One region of the Peribacillus sp. NPDC006672 genome, then DNA from elsewhere that is predicted to be linked to it. Evidence: riboswitches for the same ligand, from Rfam matches in the RefSeq annotation. Region 1 holds a riboswitch; each other region holds the start of a gene.
The links. A riboswitch is a leader RNA that binds a small molecule or an ion and turns the genes downstream of it on or off. The one in region 1 is predicted to bind S-adenosylmethionine.

Region 1 (3,638 bases):
AATTAGCTTGGGAAGTAGTTCATAGTTCATGCACATATAAGTGTAAAAGGGGATGGAATGAATGGAAAACGAATGGTCTTCGTTAATAGCGCACGTGAAGCAGCTGGAGGAGAAATTATTAAAATCTGAGATCCGTACATCACCAGAGGAACTTTCACGATTATTGAAAGATGATTTCTTTGAGTTCGGCAGTTCAGGTCGAATATGGACTAAAAGCGATTGTATCGGAGAAGAAGGAATAGAAGCGGTGAACATGATCTTAAGCGATTTTGACATGCACCAATTGTCCGAAGATACCGTATTAACTACGTTCCGGATTTTTGATGAAGGTAGAGAGGAGCATACCTTAAGAAGTTCAATCTGGAAATATGCGAATGGCAGATGGCAAATGTTTTTTCATCAAGGCACAAAAACGAAAGGGCCCCTTTGAGCCTTTTAATAATAAAAAATATCATAAAAGATCGTAAGTAAAATGAGTTTTGCCTGCTTTGAAACTATTCCAATAAAATGATGAGGTGGATAAAGTTGATCTTTCGTACCATTGATACGGACAAGGATAAGGACATTATCATTAAATTCAGGAAAGATTCCTTTGTTGTAAGTTTTGGATCTGAAGATGGTTTTGGAGATGAAAATTCTTATCTGAAACAAATGAAAGAAAGGGTCCGCAAATTTCCGGATGGACAGGTGATCATTGAAAAGGATCAAGAACCGATTGGACAAATGGAACTTCAAATTCGGGAGTATGAAGGGACTGAGATTGGCTATGTGAATTTATTTTATCTTATTCCCGAATACCGCAGTAAAGGCCTTGGCAAGGAATTGGTACGCTACGCAGAAAACTTTTTCAGGCAATTTAATGTATCCGAATATCATTTAAGGGTGTCTCCGGACAATCAAAGGGCGATTCGTTTATATACGAATTCAGGCATGATGAAGATAAGGGAAGAAAATGAAAAATACCTTGTCTGGAGAATGAGCAAATCATTATAAAGTAGAAGTGGAATTATATTAATATAATAAAAAAACTGTCAATTCACTATACTATGAAAATGTTTAGAGCGATAAAAAATATAGTTGACTTTAGAGAAAATTGAATATATAGTGAAGGACATAATTAAATATAACGTTAATTCTTATCAAGAGATGTGGAGGGACTTGGCCCTATGATACCTCGGCAGCGGGTTTTTACTTTTGTAAAAATACTGTGCTAATTCCAACGGACGAAAGTTTGAAAGATAAGAAGGAGCTTTTCTTAGATAATTAATTTAAGAGTTTACTCTTTTTTATGTCTAAAAGAGGCCTCTTCTGTCTGATGACGGAAGGGGCCTCTTTTGTTTATTCAGAATGGATATGGTTATTTGGAGAATTGGTGCATTTACTCGAGAGTTTCACGCATTACTCGAGAGTTTCGATCATTAATCATGAGTTGTGAGCATTAACTCGAGAGTTTCGCACATTTACTCGTGAATTTCGCGCATTTACTCGAGAGTTTCGCACACTTACTCGAGAGTTTCGCACATTTACTCGAGAGTTTCGCACATTTACTCGTGACTTTCGCGCATTTACTCGTGAGTTTCATGCATTTACTCGTGAGTTTCACGCATTTACTCGTGAGTTTCGAAGATTTACTCGTGAATTTCGCGCATTTACTCGTGACTTTCGAAAATTTAACCCGATCATTATGAAACATTGGAAGCTCTTCTCTGATAAAGAATTTGTACAAATAAACAACATGGGGGGAGATTGGATGATTGAGTTTCAAAATGTTAAAAAGGTTTATCAAACAAAGAAACAGACGGTTGAAGCGTTAAAAGGAATTAATTTGACCGTTGAAAAGGGGGATATATTCGGTGTAGTCGGTTATAGCGGGGCCGGGAAAAGTACGTTGATCAGGCTGGTCAATCTGCTGGAACACCCTTCAGATGGTCAGGTGATTGTTGGGGGGAAGGAGTTAACTTCATTGAACCCAAAGGAATTACGGGCAGAGAAGAAAAAAATCGGGATGATCTTTCAGCATTTCAACTTGCTTAACTCAAAGACCGTTTTTGATAATATCGCCATGCCGCTCGTTTTATCGGGAACTCCGGGTAAAGAAATCAAAAAGCGGGTAGGCGAGCTGTTAGAGTTCGTTGGCTTATCAAGCAAGGCAAAGAGTTATCCGGAACAATTATCCGGCGGTCAAAAGCAGCGGATCGGCATCGCAAGGGCATTGGCTACCAATCCATCAATCCTATTGTGTGATGAAGCTACATCGGCATTGGATCCACAAACAACGAGTGCAGTACTGCAGCTCTTAAAAAAAATTAATAAAGAATACAATATTACCATTCTGCTAATCACTCATGAAATGTCAGTGATCAGGGAAATTTGCAATAAAGTGGCGGTCATGGAGGGCGGATGCGTGGTTGAACAAGGCTCAGTTTTCGAAGTTTTTGCCAAGCCGCAAACTGATATTGCAAAAAACTTCGTGAGAACGGTCATACATGACGAGATTCCACAAAGTTTCCTGAAAAGTATAGGGTCCCATATCCCGATTATTTGGAAAATTAATTTTATTGGGACTACTTCGGGTACTCCTTTACTTTCAACCATCTCGAAGAAATATGATGTTCATTTAAGTGTATTATCAGCCAATATTTCTGAAATTCAAGAAACGCCTTTTGGGAATTTGATCATCGAGGTAACAGGTGACCAAAAAGAGGTAGGCAAAGCTTATCAATATATTAAAGATGAGGGGATTCTCGTACAGGAGGTGCAAGTAAATGGGTAATACGCTTTGGGGAATGGAAATAACGGCAGACCAGCTGTCGACCGCTTTCGGTGACACACTTTATATGGTAGCCATCTCATTGGTGTTTTCTGGATTAATCGGGCTCCCGCTAGGTATCCTGCTTGTCATTACTAGAAAGGGTCACATCCTGGAGAATAAATGGATCTTTAATGTATTGAATCCGATCATCAATATATTACGGTCGGTTCCTTTCATCATCTTGCTTGTAGCACTGATTCCGTTTACTAGAATGATTGTAGGCAGTGCGATCGGAACGAATGCAGCCATTGTTCCGCTTATCTTTTACGCGGCTCCTTATATTGCCCGCCTTGTGGAGAACTCCCTGTTGGAAGTGGACAAAGGGATCATCGAGGCAGCTCAGGCAATGGGGGCGACGACATGGCAAATCATTTATCGCTTTTTGATTCCCGAGGGGCTTAGTTCGTTGATCCTTACATTTACAACAGCGACAATCGGGCTGGTTGGTTCTACAGCCATGGCAGGTGCCGTCGGTGCAGGCGGGGTAGGAGATTTAGCCTTGGCTTACGGTTATCAAAGGTTCGATACGATGACGATGGTCGTCACAGTGGCGGCACTCGTGATCATCGTTCAATTATTGCAATCCACCGGGAATTTCGTTTCAAAAAAAATCAGAAGAAGATAAAAATAACAGGAGGTTGGGGAAATGAAGAAAATCTTATTAACGATCATAGTATTGACATTGGCCATCGTGTCAGCAGCATGTGGGAACGAAGAGGGTGCAGCAGGCGGTACGGATGATGTGAAAACAGTGAAAGTGGGTGTCAGCAACGGGGATACGAGAACGTGGGAATACATTGTCGGCTTAGCGAAAAAGAAGGGGCTG
Region 2 (3,638 bases), on a different contig from region 1:
ATGCTGGAGTTTTGGGAATGCGCATGGTGAAGAAAACGGTCAATTTTGATGACCCAGGAACCTATCATTTATATTTTGGGGATGAATCAGGTTCACCAGGTACTATCATCACTTTCTTTCCTTGGCCTGCGGCATACCAAGGGAAAATTGGCTCTGGGCAAGTGGGGATTACAACATATGCGGTTCCGGAAGGTTCAATGGATTTCTGGGAAATGCGGTTGAACAGGTTTAATATAGTATTTGAGAAAGTTTCACGTTTTGGAGAGGAATATCTGAAATTTCAAGATCCCCATGGTTTGCAACTTGAACTGGTTGAGCGTAAAGAAGGGAAAAATAGCGAGTGGTCATTCGGCGGTGTACCAGCTGCCAAGGCGGTCAAGGGATTCGGCGGTGCCGTATTATTGACGTCAAAACCGATCAAAACGATGGAACTATTAGAGAAAGTGATGGGCCTGCAAAAAATTGGGGAAGAGGGCGATTACATCCGCTTCAAATCCACATCGGCCATCGGAAATTTGATAGATGTTAAAAAAACGGTTTTGCCAAATGGGAACATCGGAGTGGGAACTGTCCATCATCTTGCATGGCGTGCAATCGATAATGAAGATCATAAAGAATGGAGGGAGCATATCGCCAACCATGGCTATGGTGTGACACCCTTTACAGATCGTCAATACTTCGATGCCATTTATTTCAGGGAAGATGGAGGCATACTTTTTGAAGTTGCCACAGATCCACCTGGCTTCGCTCATGATGAAACGAAGGAAACGATGGGTAGTAAATTAATGCTGCCGCCATGGCTGGAAGAAAAAAGGGGAATTATGGAGAAAACGTTACTGCCGGCAGTGCCGAGAGTACTGGAGGAGGATAAATGATGAAGCATATTTTTCAAAAAGGTAGTAATCCAGAAGCGCCATTGCTTTTGCTTTTACATGGCACTGGAGGAACGGAAACAGATCTCTTGCCATTAGCGGAAATGGTTTCACCGGGATCATCCGTATTGAGCGTACGGGGAAATGTACTTGAAAACGGAATGCCTCGTTTTTTCCGCCGGTTATCCGAAGGGGTTTTTGATGAAGAAGATTTGATCTTTCGTACGAAGGAGCTTTATGACTTCTTGGAATCAGCGTCCAAAAAATATGACTTCGACCGTGAAAGAGTGGTAGCATTAGGTTATTCCAATGGTGCAAATATAGCGGCAAGTTTGCTGTTCCATTTCGAAGGGGCATTACAAGGAGCGATTCTTCATCATCCCATGGTGCCTAGACGAGGGATTGCTTTGCCTTCCCTTGCGGATATACCTGTATTTATTGCTGCAGGTAAAAACGATCCGATTTGCCCGGCAGCAGAAACTGATGAACTTAATCAACTTTTACTGCAAGCTGGTGCTACAGTGGATGTTAAGTGGGAAAATTACGGTCATCAGTTAACACGTTCAGAGGTTGAGGCAGCGGGTTCATGGTTTCAAAAGAACTTTTTATAAGAATGAGAGGGACTGAAGATGATTTCTGTTAATCCTGAAAATCTGACTGAACGGGATAATTATAAGTTTTTGACTGGAAGCATTATACCGAGACCTATAGCCTTTGTTACGACACAATCCGAAACCGGTACAATCAATATAGCGCCGTTCAGCTTTTTTAACATAGTCAGTTCAAATCCTCCGATGATTTCCATTTCTGTTCAACGGAAAGAAGGAGTTTCAAAGGACACGGCCCGAAATGCAATTCAAACAGGTGAATTCGTTGTTCATATCACTGATGAGAATAATGTAGCTGATGCAAATCGAACGGCGAAGGAACTCCCATCTGACGAAAGTGAATTGGGTCTTACCAATTTCACGCCGGCTGTCAGTGATAAGGTATCCGTACCAGGATTGCAAGAAGCAAAGGTACGCTTTGAGTGCATATTAGAGCATGCGATACCATTGGCAGGTTCCCAGAATAAACCTGGTTGTGATTTATTGATAGGGAAAATAGTCTGCTATCATATAGAGCAAGATATTTACCATAATGGCCGAATTGACCAGAATGGGCTAAAACCTGTCGCAAGATTAGCGGGTCATACTTATACAAAACTAGGAGAATTATTTGAAATGGAACGTCCTTAATAATTGTGGCGGCATCTTTAAGATGCCGTCTTTTTTTCTATCTTGGGTTATCTCCAATTCTTGAGCGACTTGCCCGCAAAAAAGCAAGTCTTTACAATCCAAAACAAATACTTGACAATTTTTTCATAGATTGATAAAGTAATAAAAAAATAAATTTCTTATCCAGAGAGGTGGAGGGACTGGCCCTATGAAACCTCAGCAACAGGTCTACTACGACACTGTGCTAATTCCAGGGGGTGAAACCCTGATAGATGAGACCCTACGTTTTTATTTGTCAGTAACGCACTCTTTTTAGAGTGCGTTTTCGTTTTTTCTGGATGCAGGATGAAGGAGAGTATGAATGGAGAACAAAACGAAGCATGAATTTCAAAGGGAGATGAAAGCACGGCATTTAATCATGCTATCGCTTGGGGGGGTGATTGGAACCGGTTTATTCTTAAGTACGGGTTATACGATTCAACAGGCTGGCCCGTTTGGCACTATCCTTTCGTATCTGATAGGGGCACTAGTGGTTTATCTGGTCATGCTATGTTTAGGTGAACTGGCAGTACATATGCCCGAGACAGGAGCGTTTCATAGCTATTCAGCCAAATACATTGGACCTGGGACAGGGTATACAGTAGCCTGGTTGTATTGGCTAACTTGGACTGTTGCACTAGGTTCGGAATTCACGGCTGCTGGATTGTTGATGCAGCGATGGTATCCATCAATCAATGTCTGGATTTGGAGTGCTCTATTTGCCATTTTGGTTTTTGTATTAAATGCGCTGACTGTCAAGTTTTTCGCTGAATCTGAATTTTGGTTTGCGTCAATAAAGGTAATTGCGATCGTGATATTTATTATTTTGGGAGTTGCTGCAATGGTAGGTTTTATTCCAATGACTAACTCTCAATCAGCACCGCTATTTTCCAATTTTATAAGTGCAGGGTTATTTCCTAATGGTGCTTTTGCCATTATCATGACGATGCTTGCGGTGAATTTTGCATTTTCTGGAACTGAATTAATCGGAATTGCAGCTGGAGAAACTGTGAATCCAGAAAAAACGATACCAAAGGCAATTCGTCTGACATTGTGGAGATTGATTATCTTTTTTGTAGGAACCATCGTTGTATTATCCGCATTATTGCCTATTTCGGATGCAGGCGTATTAGAGAGCCCCTTTGTGGCCGTTCTTGAACGAATTGGAGTGCCATATGCAGCGGATATTATGAACTTTGTTATTTTAACTGCCATTTTGTCTGCTGCAAACTCAGGTCTATATGCCTCTTCCAGAATGCTTTGGTCACTTGCAGATAAGAAAACCATATCACCAATATTTGCAATATTAACAAAACGAGGTGTTCCGATATATGCAGTCATTTTCAGTATGTTGGGCGGTGGTTTAGCCTTGTTCTCTAGTGTTATTGCACCGGATACTGTGTATATAGTGCTTGTATCCATTTCGGGTCTGGCCGTGGTTGTAGTTTGGATGAGTATTAGCGCTTCACAGTTCCTATTTCGCAGACGGTTTATAAAAGAAGGAAATTCA
Region 3 (3,638 bases), on a different contig from region 1:
CCTCTTCATCAGCAATCTCATTTAACCTGGTCAAGTCGTATCCGGTTGTCCAAAGTTCTGGTAAAATAACGATATCGCTTTTGGATCGTGCTGCTTTTTCCATCCATTGTTCTGCAACCTGAAAATTGATTTCTGGTTGCCCGAAGGCAATATCCATTTGAATACAGGCTATTTTCCACTTCATCGTTTAAACCCCCCACATGTAAAAAATACTTTACAAGACTATGATAAACATATATCATTTGTGACTAGAATTTCAAGAAATTTCAGAGAAGGTGTATAAATGTTGCAATTCGAAAAATCCAGACAGCTTCAGGACCTGCCAAAGCAGTTTTTTGCCTCACTTGTCGCAAAAGTCAATGCGATTACGGCACAAGGACATGAGGTCATTAATTTAGGCCAGGGAAATCCTGATCAACCGACGCCTGAACATATCGTGAAAAGTTTACAGACTGCCGCTGAAAGATCAATTAATCATAAATATTCACCGTTCCGGGGATATCAGTATTTAAAGGGTGCCGCTGCCGTCTTTTATGAACGTGAATATGGTGTCAAGCTGGATCCAAATAGTGAAGTGGCGATTCTCTTTGGAGGAAAGGCAGGTCTTGTCGAACTGCCGCAGTGTTTATTAAATCCAGGTGATACGATCCTAGTTCCCGATCCCGGCTATCCGGATTATCTTTCAGGTGTAGTGTTAGCCCAGGCAAAAACCGAACTCATGCCCTTGACAGAAGAAAATGGTTTTCTTCCAAATTACAAAGTTATACATAAAGACGTGCTTGATAAAGCCAAAATGATGTTCTTGAACTATCCGAATAATCCCACTGGTGCTTCTGCAACTGAAAGTTTCTTTGATGAAACCGTCTCCTACGCAAAAGAGCATTCAATTTGTGTGGTCCACGATTTCGCTTATGGAGCGATAGGGTTCGACGGAAAGAAACCGACAAGCTTTCTCCAGGCAGAGGGAGCGAAGGATGTAGGAATAGAAATATACACACTATCGAAAACATACAATATGGCAGGGTGGAGAGTGGGCTTCGCAATGGGGAATAAAAGTGTCATAGAAGCTCTTGAACTATTACAAGACCATCTTTATGTGAGTCTCTTCCCGGCGATACAGGAAGCAGCGGCAAGTGCTTTGCTTGACTCGCAGAGCTGTGTAGAGGATTTAGTGAAGATGTATGAGGCCCGCAGGAATGTTTTCATTGAGGGATTAAGGGCAATCGGATGGGATGTCAAAGCTCCTGAAGCATCATTTTTTGCCTGGCTCAAGGTACCAAAAGGTTTTACGTCAGAGAGTTTTGCAGACTATTTATTAACGCATGCCCACGTAGCTGTTGCCGCAGGGAATGGATTCGGTGAATTTGGCGAGGGTTACGTAAGGGCAGGGCTTCTGACTTCGGAAGAACGGCTAAAAGAGGCTGTGGAACGGATTCGCACATTAAAATTGTTTTAACGAAGGATTGAGGTATCCAATGTATCCACCTTTAAATGGTTAAAAACGTATTGACAAAGTATGGATTACCTGTCAGAATACAAAATAAATTCTTAATCTTTCGACACTTTAATGTAACTATATATCAGCGTTTTCTTATTTTGAGCAGGTGGAGGGACTAGCCCTATGAAGCCCAGCAACCGACCGTAATTCCATTGTAAAATGGGGCGGAATTCTTCGCCGGATTTTCATGAAATCCACAAGGCACGGTGCTAATTCTTGCAGCCAATGGCTGGGAGATAAGAAGATGGCTTTTTAAAGCCTCTTCTTTATATGAAGGGGTTTTTGCCATTTTGAGCAATGTCAGGTTAATGACTTCGAGAGTTTACTAACGTAATAGGAGTGATCAGATGAGCGAGATAGTCGCTACTTATTTAATTCATGACTTTAATGGAAATCATGAGAAAAAAGCAGAGAGCATTGCGTTAGGTTTGACTGTGGGGACATGGACGGACCTGCCCCATTTAGTCCAGAAGCAACTGGAAAAGCATAAGGGACGTGTAGTATCCGTAACGCCACTATCTGAAGAAGAGAGGGCAAACGGCTATTTTAATTGTAAAGTGTACCGTTCGCTAATAAAAATTGCCTATCCGGCAGGGAATTTCTCTAATGATTTACCTGCAATCCTTACGACGGTCTTCGGCAAACTTTCATTGGACGGTGAAATAAAACTGATCGACCTGGATTTTGTCGGTGATATTCAAAAAGCATTCCCAGGACCGCAATTTGGCATTACAGGCATAAGGGAAAAGATTGAAGTATTTAACAGGCCCCTGGTGATGAGCATCTTTAAAGGTGTATTAGGAAGGGATCTAACCTTCCATAATGAGCAACTGAAGCAACAAGCATTAGGAGGTGTCGATCTAGTTAAAGATGATGAGATTCTCTTCGACCAGGAACAGACTCCATTTTTCGATAGAATAAAAACGGGAAAAAGAATATTGAATGAAGTCTTTGAAACCACTGGCCACCGAACTTTATATGCTGTCAATCTATCAGGGAAAACATTTGATTTATTGGATAAGGCAGAGCAAGCGGCTGAAGCAGGGGCAGATGCTTTATTGTTCAACGTTCATACATATGGTTTGGATGTATTGCAAGCCTTGAGTGAACATGATCATATCAAGCTACCGATCATGGCGCATCCCGCATATAGCGGGGCATTGGCATCTTCATCATTTTATGGGATCGGCTATCCATTATTGCTTGGTAAATTAGTGAGGTTATCAGGTGCGGATTTATCCTTGTTCCCATCCCCTTATGGAAATGTCGCACTTGAAAAAAACGAGACATTAGCGATTGCTGAAGCTCTGACAAAAGATGAATTTTCATGGAAAAAGGCCTTCCCAGTTCCTTCTGCAGGCATTCATCCGGGCATGGTTCCCGACCTGATCAAGGATTTTGGGCTGGACAGTGTGATTAATGCCGGAGGTGGAATTCACGGACACCCTGACGGAGCAGAGGGCGGGGCCAAGGCTTTCCGTTCTGCTGTGGAAGCCGTTCTCGCAGGAAAGGACTTATCAGAAGCGGCGGCTGAGGAAGAAGGACTAAAAAAAGCTCTTGTTTTATGGGGAGGCTTGTAAGAAATAATGAAACCGATCATCTTTTGCGATTTCGATGGAACGATCACCAACACAGATAATATCATTTCCATCATGAAAAAATTTGCGCCTCCGGAGTGGGAAAAGTTGAAAGACGATGTCCTTCAGCAAAAAATCAGTATATCTTCAGGGGTCGGGGATATGTTTTCCTTGCTTGATAGTGGCTTGAAGGATGACATCGTACAATATGTAATCGAGACGGCCGGCATTCGTCCCGGATTTTATGAATTCGTTGAGTATACGAAAAAAGCCAACATCCCTTTATATATTGTAAGCGGAGGCATGGATTTTTTCATTGAACCTCTTTTAAATGATATCTTGCCACCAGATTCCGTTTATTGCAACAATGCATTTTTCAATAAGGAAAAAATTTATATTGAGTGGCCTCACGCTTGTGATGACCAATGTAATAAGGATTGCGGTTGCTGTAAGCCATCAATTATGAGGGGAATTGCGAGTGCGGGTGATTTTAAACTCGTTATTGGAGATTCAGTGACGGATTTTGAAGCGGCAAAACAGGCCGATTTTGTCATAGCCCGTGA
Region 4 (3,638 bases), on a different contig from region 1:
TGACTACCTTAAAAATAATCGTCTGCGATTATTGGATACACCGGGGTTCAATGGGGAAAAAAGCGTGGAATCAGATTTCCAAGGCTATTTACATGGCAGTGATGGCCTGATGTTCGTTCTTGATGCCCGGGCGCCTTTCACCGGTAGTGAACGGGACCTGTTATTGGAAATTCAAATGATGGCTCCGAAACTGCCGATTCATTTCTTATTAAATAAAATGGATACGATATACAGTGATCAAGTCGCGGTCCGGATGGAAGACGAAACATGGGATAAAGTGAATGCATATTTCCCGAATGCGAAAGTGTTCGCTTTCTCCAAACTTTATGACAGCAAGCAGCAGTTGAAGGACCTTTCAGCATTCCTTCAATCCAATTATCAAGATGATAATTGGAAAGAAAGAAGATCTGAAAAAATTCTTGCTTTCATTCGTAAAACTTTATCTTATCTGTTAGAAAAACGAGCAGCCAATGAACGGAAATGCGAGCATTCCATCTCTTGGAATGAACAGATGGAAGTCAAATTGAATGGCGCGGTCAATCAATTGGCTGATTTGGAAAAAGAAAAAAGTGAAAATATCATAAGGTCGTACCGTGTGCTTAAGGATGAAGTTAAAAGTCAGCTTTCTTCTAAAATTCCGGAATTACTGAGGGATTGCTCTAAATCGTTAACGGAAAGCAGTGATTTCAGTCAGGTCCATATACAGCTGAACCATGAAATGAATGAGCGGATTCAAGCATTCATTTCTGACAAGATCATGCCTCAATATTACCGTTCTCTTCAAGATTGGATTGCTAGTTCCCAAATGGAGTTCTCGCAAAGCCAACAGTTTATGGATGAGATGAGTGCCGGATTCAATGAATTATACAAAGAAGAACGGATAACGCTGTCAGGTGACTTTAGGGTATTGGATGACTGGCGCCGTGATGCCGACCGGATGACAAGCAGTATCCGCATCGAAAACGTTAATATCCTTTTGCGCAGGACTCCATCACAATTGCTGCTTAAAGGAGCAGGGAAGCTGTTTGGGGCAATACCGCAAAATAAAGCCAATATGTACAATCGTTATAAGAAATACTTGGAAAGTGAAGATTATCAGGATGTTGCGGAAATGATCACTGAACGCTTCCTTACCCAATTTGGATTGTTTGAAAAATCTTTGGATCGGGACATCTCACTTTTCTATCGCAGCTCATTTGCCTTACTTCAAAAAACGATAGAGCAAACGCAGACAGAAATCAAAGACTACCAGGCTGCATTGGAGCATATGAAAGAAAATCCGGAAGTTTACCGTGATCCGATTACTGTGTTCGAAGTGAAACTACGTCAGTTGGAGAGACTTGAAAAAATTGAGAAAAAGCGTCTAGCCCAGCTTCAAAGAAAATAAAATAGCAGGGAACATTTCAAATATTCAAAAAACTATTGACTTGCGACTATATCCCTATAAAGTGATAATTACGAAAAACGTATATTCTCTTATCAAGAGTGGCGGAGGGAATGGCCCTAAGATGCCCAGCAACCGTTCCATTAGGAATTGGTGTTAAATCCTGCAAAACAGAAATGTTTTGACAGATAAGAGAGGGATAAGTCTGCAATACAGCTGATTAAGGGACTGTCTAATAAGTCCCTAAAATAGAACAGGTGAAGAAAAACAATTCGTTTTCCTTCACCTGTTTTTCTACTTTTATAATTCTTTGTTGAGAGTAGCTTTCGAAGGCCAGCTACTTTCAGTAGAATATGGGCCATAGCCACAATGACAACCTCCGTTTTGGACTTTCGGCAAGCCCCGAAGTAAAAACCGACGGAACGATCTATTGCCATTGATGTGACCAAAAACATTCTCAACCTCGATTTTTCGTCGAGCGTAGATTTGTGCATTTGATTCAGACCAAAGGTTCACTTTTGCTTTCGTTTTTAGTTCTTCATAAATCGGGTTATAATGCACCTGACGATTTCCTTCTGCCTTTGTGCAACGCGATTTCAATGGGCAATCTGAACAGTCCTCGCATTCATAAATTTTAAAGTCACTCGTGAAGCCACTTTTATCCGTGCGGGTCGAGCTGCAATCGGTGCCTCACTAGTCGTAGGGGCATTGAATTCATTCATGATCGTTAAATTGAGAATTCCCGACATGCTGATGACGTTGGCTACGATGTTCATTATCCAGGGAATTGCCCTTACCTATACAAAAGGGGCCACGGTTTCATCGGGCCAAAGAAGAATCCTGTCATTGTGAATTTTGAATAAAGATTGAAAAAAATCCTGTTGGATATGCAACAGGATTTTTTCGTTGGCACCCATTGGGGCGGGGGCGTTTATGTATCGTCTTCATTTTACTTTTTTACCTCTTATAATAAAGATGACAAAAGCAAGTATAAAAGAAGGCGGAGCTAGTGCGATAACCGCAAATGACGTTAGTGTATAAGAAGCTGAGGGTTGAGAAAGTGGGTGCAGCGGCTCCCTAGTTGATGAATCGACTGCCAAAGGTGTTGCACTGCCTAAACCAAATAATAAAAGCGATATGACCAAAATACTGAAAGGTGCAATAAAAACATAAAGTCTCTTTTTGAAAAGGCTGAATAAAAACGTCCAGAAAAATGCTAAGCAAAGATAAATGATAATGGCCCCAAATAAAAACATATAAGATACCTCCGATTTTTATTTAGAATGCCATCATAATATTATTAGTGGATAACAACAACTTATTTTCACTTAAAACAAATTTCAAAGCTAAAGTCATGCCCCCATATCCCCTTTAGGGGTCTTTCATAAAAAAACAGAACCTTTGAATTTCAGGTTCTGTCATAATTCTTATTTGAACTTTTGCACTTCTTCTTTTCCCTCGAATTTGTTATCTTTCAATATGCCGATTTCTTCTATATGGTTTCGTGCCGTTGCATCCCCTAATTTATAAATGAGGGCATAAAGTCTTTTCATGGCTGCATCGTATTTATCATTTGCCCGGTCATGATGATAGAGAAGGTAGGGCACATGTGAACGGGCATATGCCTCCAGGTCATCTGTCCGGTGTTCCTCCAAGCATTGTTTCAATTCTGCCAGTTCTTCATCAGTTGCATGTACAGTGAAGCTCGGATTCTCTTCAAGTTTTTGTCCGAGTACGTCGCCGCTGACCAAATCGACATGATAGGTCTGTTTATCCTGTCTCATTCTGCTCATCATCCTTTCAACCGTTTATCTATTCTGTACCGCTTTTTGTAAAAAAATAATCATAAAAATCAACATTTCTTTAATGAAAATGATAGGAAATAGAGGTATCGGAATTTTAATCAAAGGGTTTATGATGGATTTATAGAATAATATGGGAGAGTATCTTTGGAAAAGTGAGGAGTGATGTAGTGAAGAGATCATTCATGGTTATTTTTTTTATGTTGATTGCTTCAGGCTGCGTAACAAGGAATTATGATTCCAATCTGGATTTGGGAAAAAGTCAGTTGAATGAGGAAAATTATTTAGAAGCCCACGAGGCATTTGAATTAGCTTATAAAGAAGCAAAAACATCGGAAGCAAGAGAATTAATGGATCTTTCAGGTTTTCTGGCGAGTGGAATGAAGAAATACGACGAACAGGATTTTGATGCGGCCCAAAGAGATTTTGAAGAAGCAACCGCATATAAGGCA

Region 2: it holds a riboswitch for S-adenosylmethionine, as region 1 does, so the genes downstream of both, mmuP (S-methylmethionine permease) here and ACQKKK_RS08985 (hypothetical protein) in region 1, are expected to answer to the same signal.
Region 3: it holds a riboswitch for S-adenosylmethionine, as region 1 does, so the genes downstream of both, mtnW (2,3-diketo-5-methylthiopentyl-1-phosphate enolase) here and ACQKKK_RS08985 (hypothetical protein) in region 1, are expected to answer to the same signal.
Region 4: it holds a riboswitch for S-adenosylmethionine, as region 1 does, so the genes downstream of both, ACQKKK_RS24880 (ABC transporter permease) here and ACQKKK_RS08985 (hypothetical protein) in region 1, are expected to answer to the same signal.

The regions. Positions count from the first base shown of each region.
Region 1 is NZ_JBNNOR010000004.1:228,793-232,430, reverse strand. Features, by position in the region: gene ACQKKK_RS08995 (DUF4440 domain-containing protein) at 62-430, shown strand; gene ACQKKK_RS08990 (GNAT family N-acetyltransferase) at 526-993, shown strand; SAM riboswitch class I at 1,134-1,245, shown strand; gene ACQKKK_RS08985 (hypothetical protein) at 1,467-1,688, shown strand; gene ACQKKK_RS08980 (methionine ABC transporter ATP-binding protein) at 1,751-2,773, shown strand; gene ACQKKK_RS08975 (methionine ABC transporter permease) at 2,787-3,437, shown strand; gene ACQKKK_RS08970 (MetQ/NlpA family ABC transporter substrate-binding protein) at 3,459-3,638, shown strand, end outside.
Region 2 is NZ_JBNNOR010000005.1:91,243-94,880, forward strand. Features, by position in the region: gene ACQKKK_RS09910 (ring-cleaving dioxygenase) at 1-875, shown strand, start outside; gene ACQKKK_RS09915 (alpha/beta hydrolase) at 875-1,483, shown strand; gene ACQKKK_RS09920 (flavin reductase family protein) at 1,502-2,110, shown strand; SAM riboswitch class I at 2,266-2,368, shown strand; gene mmuP (S-methylmethionine permease) at 2,451-3,638, shown strand, end outside.
Region 3 is NZ_JBNNOR010000006.1:34,488-38,125, reverse strand. Features, by position in the region: gene ACQKKK_RS11235 (carbon-nitrogen family hydrolase) at 1-184, opposite strand, end outside; gene ACQKKK_RS11230 (pyridoxal phosphate-dependent aminotransferase) at 284-1,456, shown strand; SAM riboswitch class I at 1,589-1,741, shown strand; gene mtnW (2,3-diketo-5-methylthiopentyl-1-phosphate enolase) at 1,846-3,078, shown strand; gene ACQKKK_RS11220 (2-hydroxy-3-keto-5-methylthiopentenyl-1-phosphate phosphatase) at 3,085-3,638, shown strand, end outside.
Region 4 is NZ_JBNNOR010000027.1:41,962-45,599, forward strand. Features, by position in the region: gene ACQKKK_RS24870 (GTPase domain-containing protein) at 1-1,387, shown strand, start outside; SAM riboswitch class I at 1,474-1,579, shown strand; gene ACQKKK_RS24875 (transposase) at 1,685-2,017, opposite strand; partial or broken gene ACQKKK_RS24880 (ABC transporter permease) at 2,060-2,206, shown strand; gene ACQKKK_RS24885 (hypothetical protein) at 2,329-2,640, opposite strand; gene ACQKKK_RS24890 (hydrolase) at 2,812-3,168, opposite strand; gene ACQKKK_RS24895 (hypothetical protein) at 3,357-3,638, shown strand, end outside.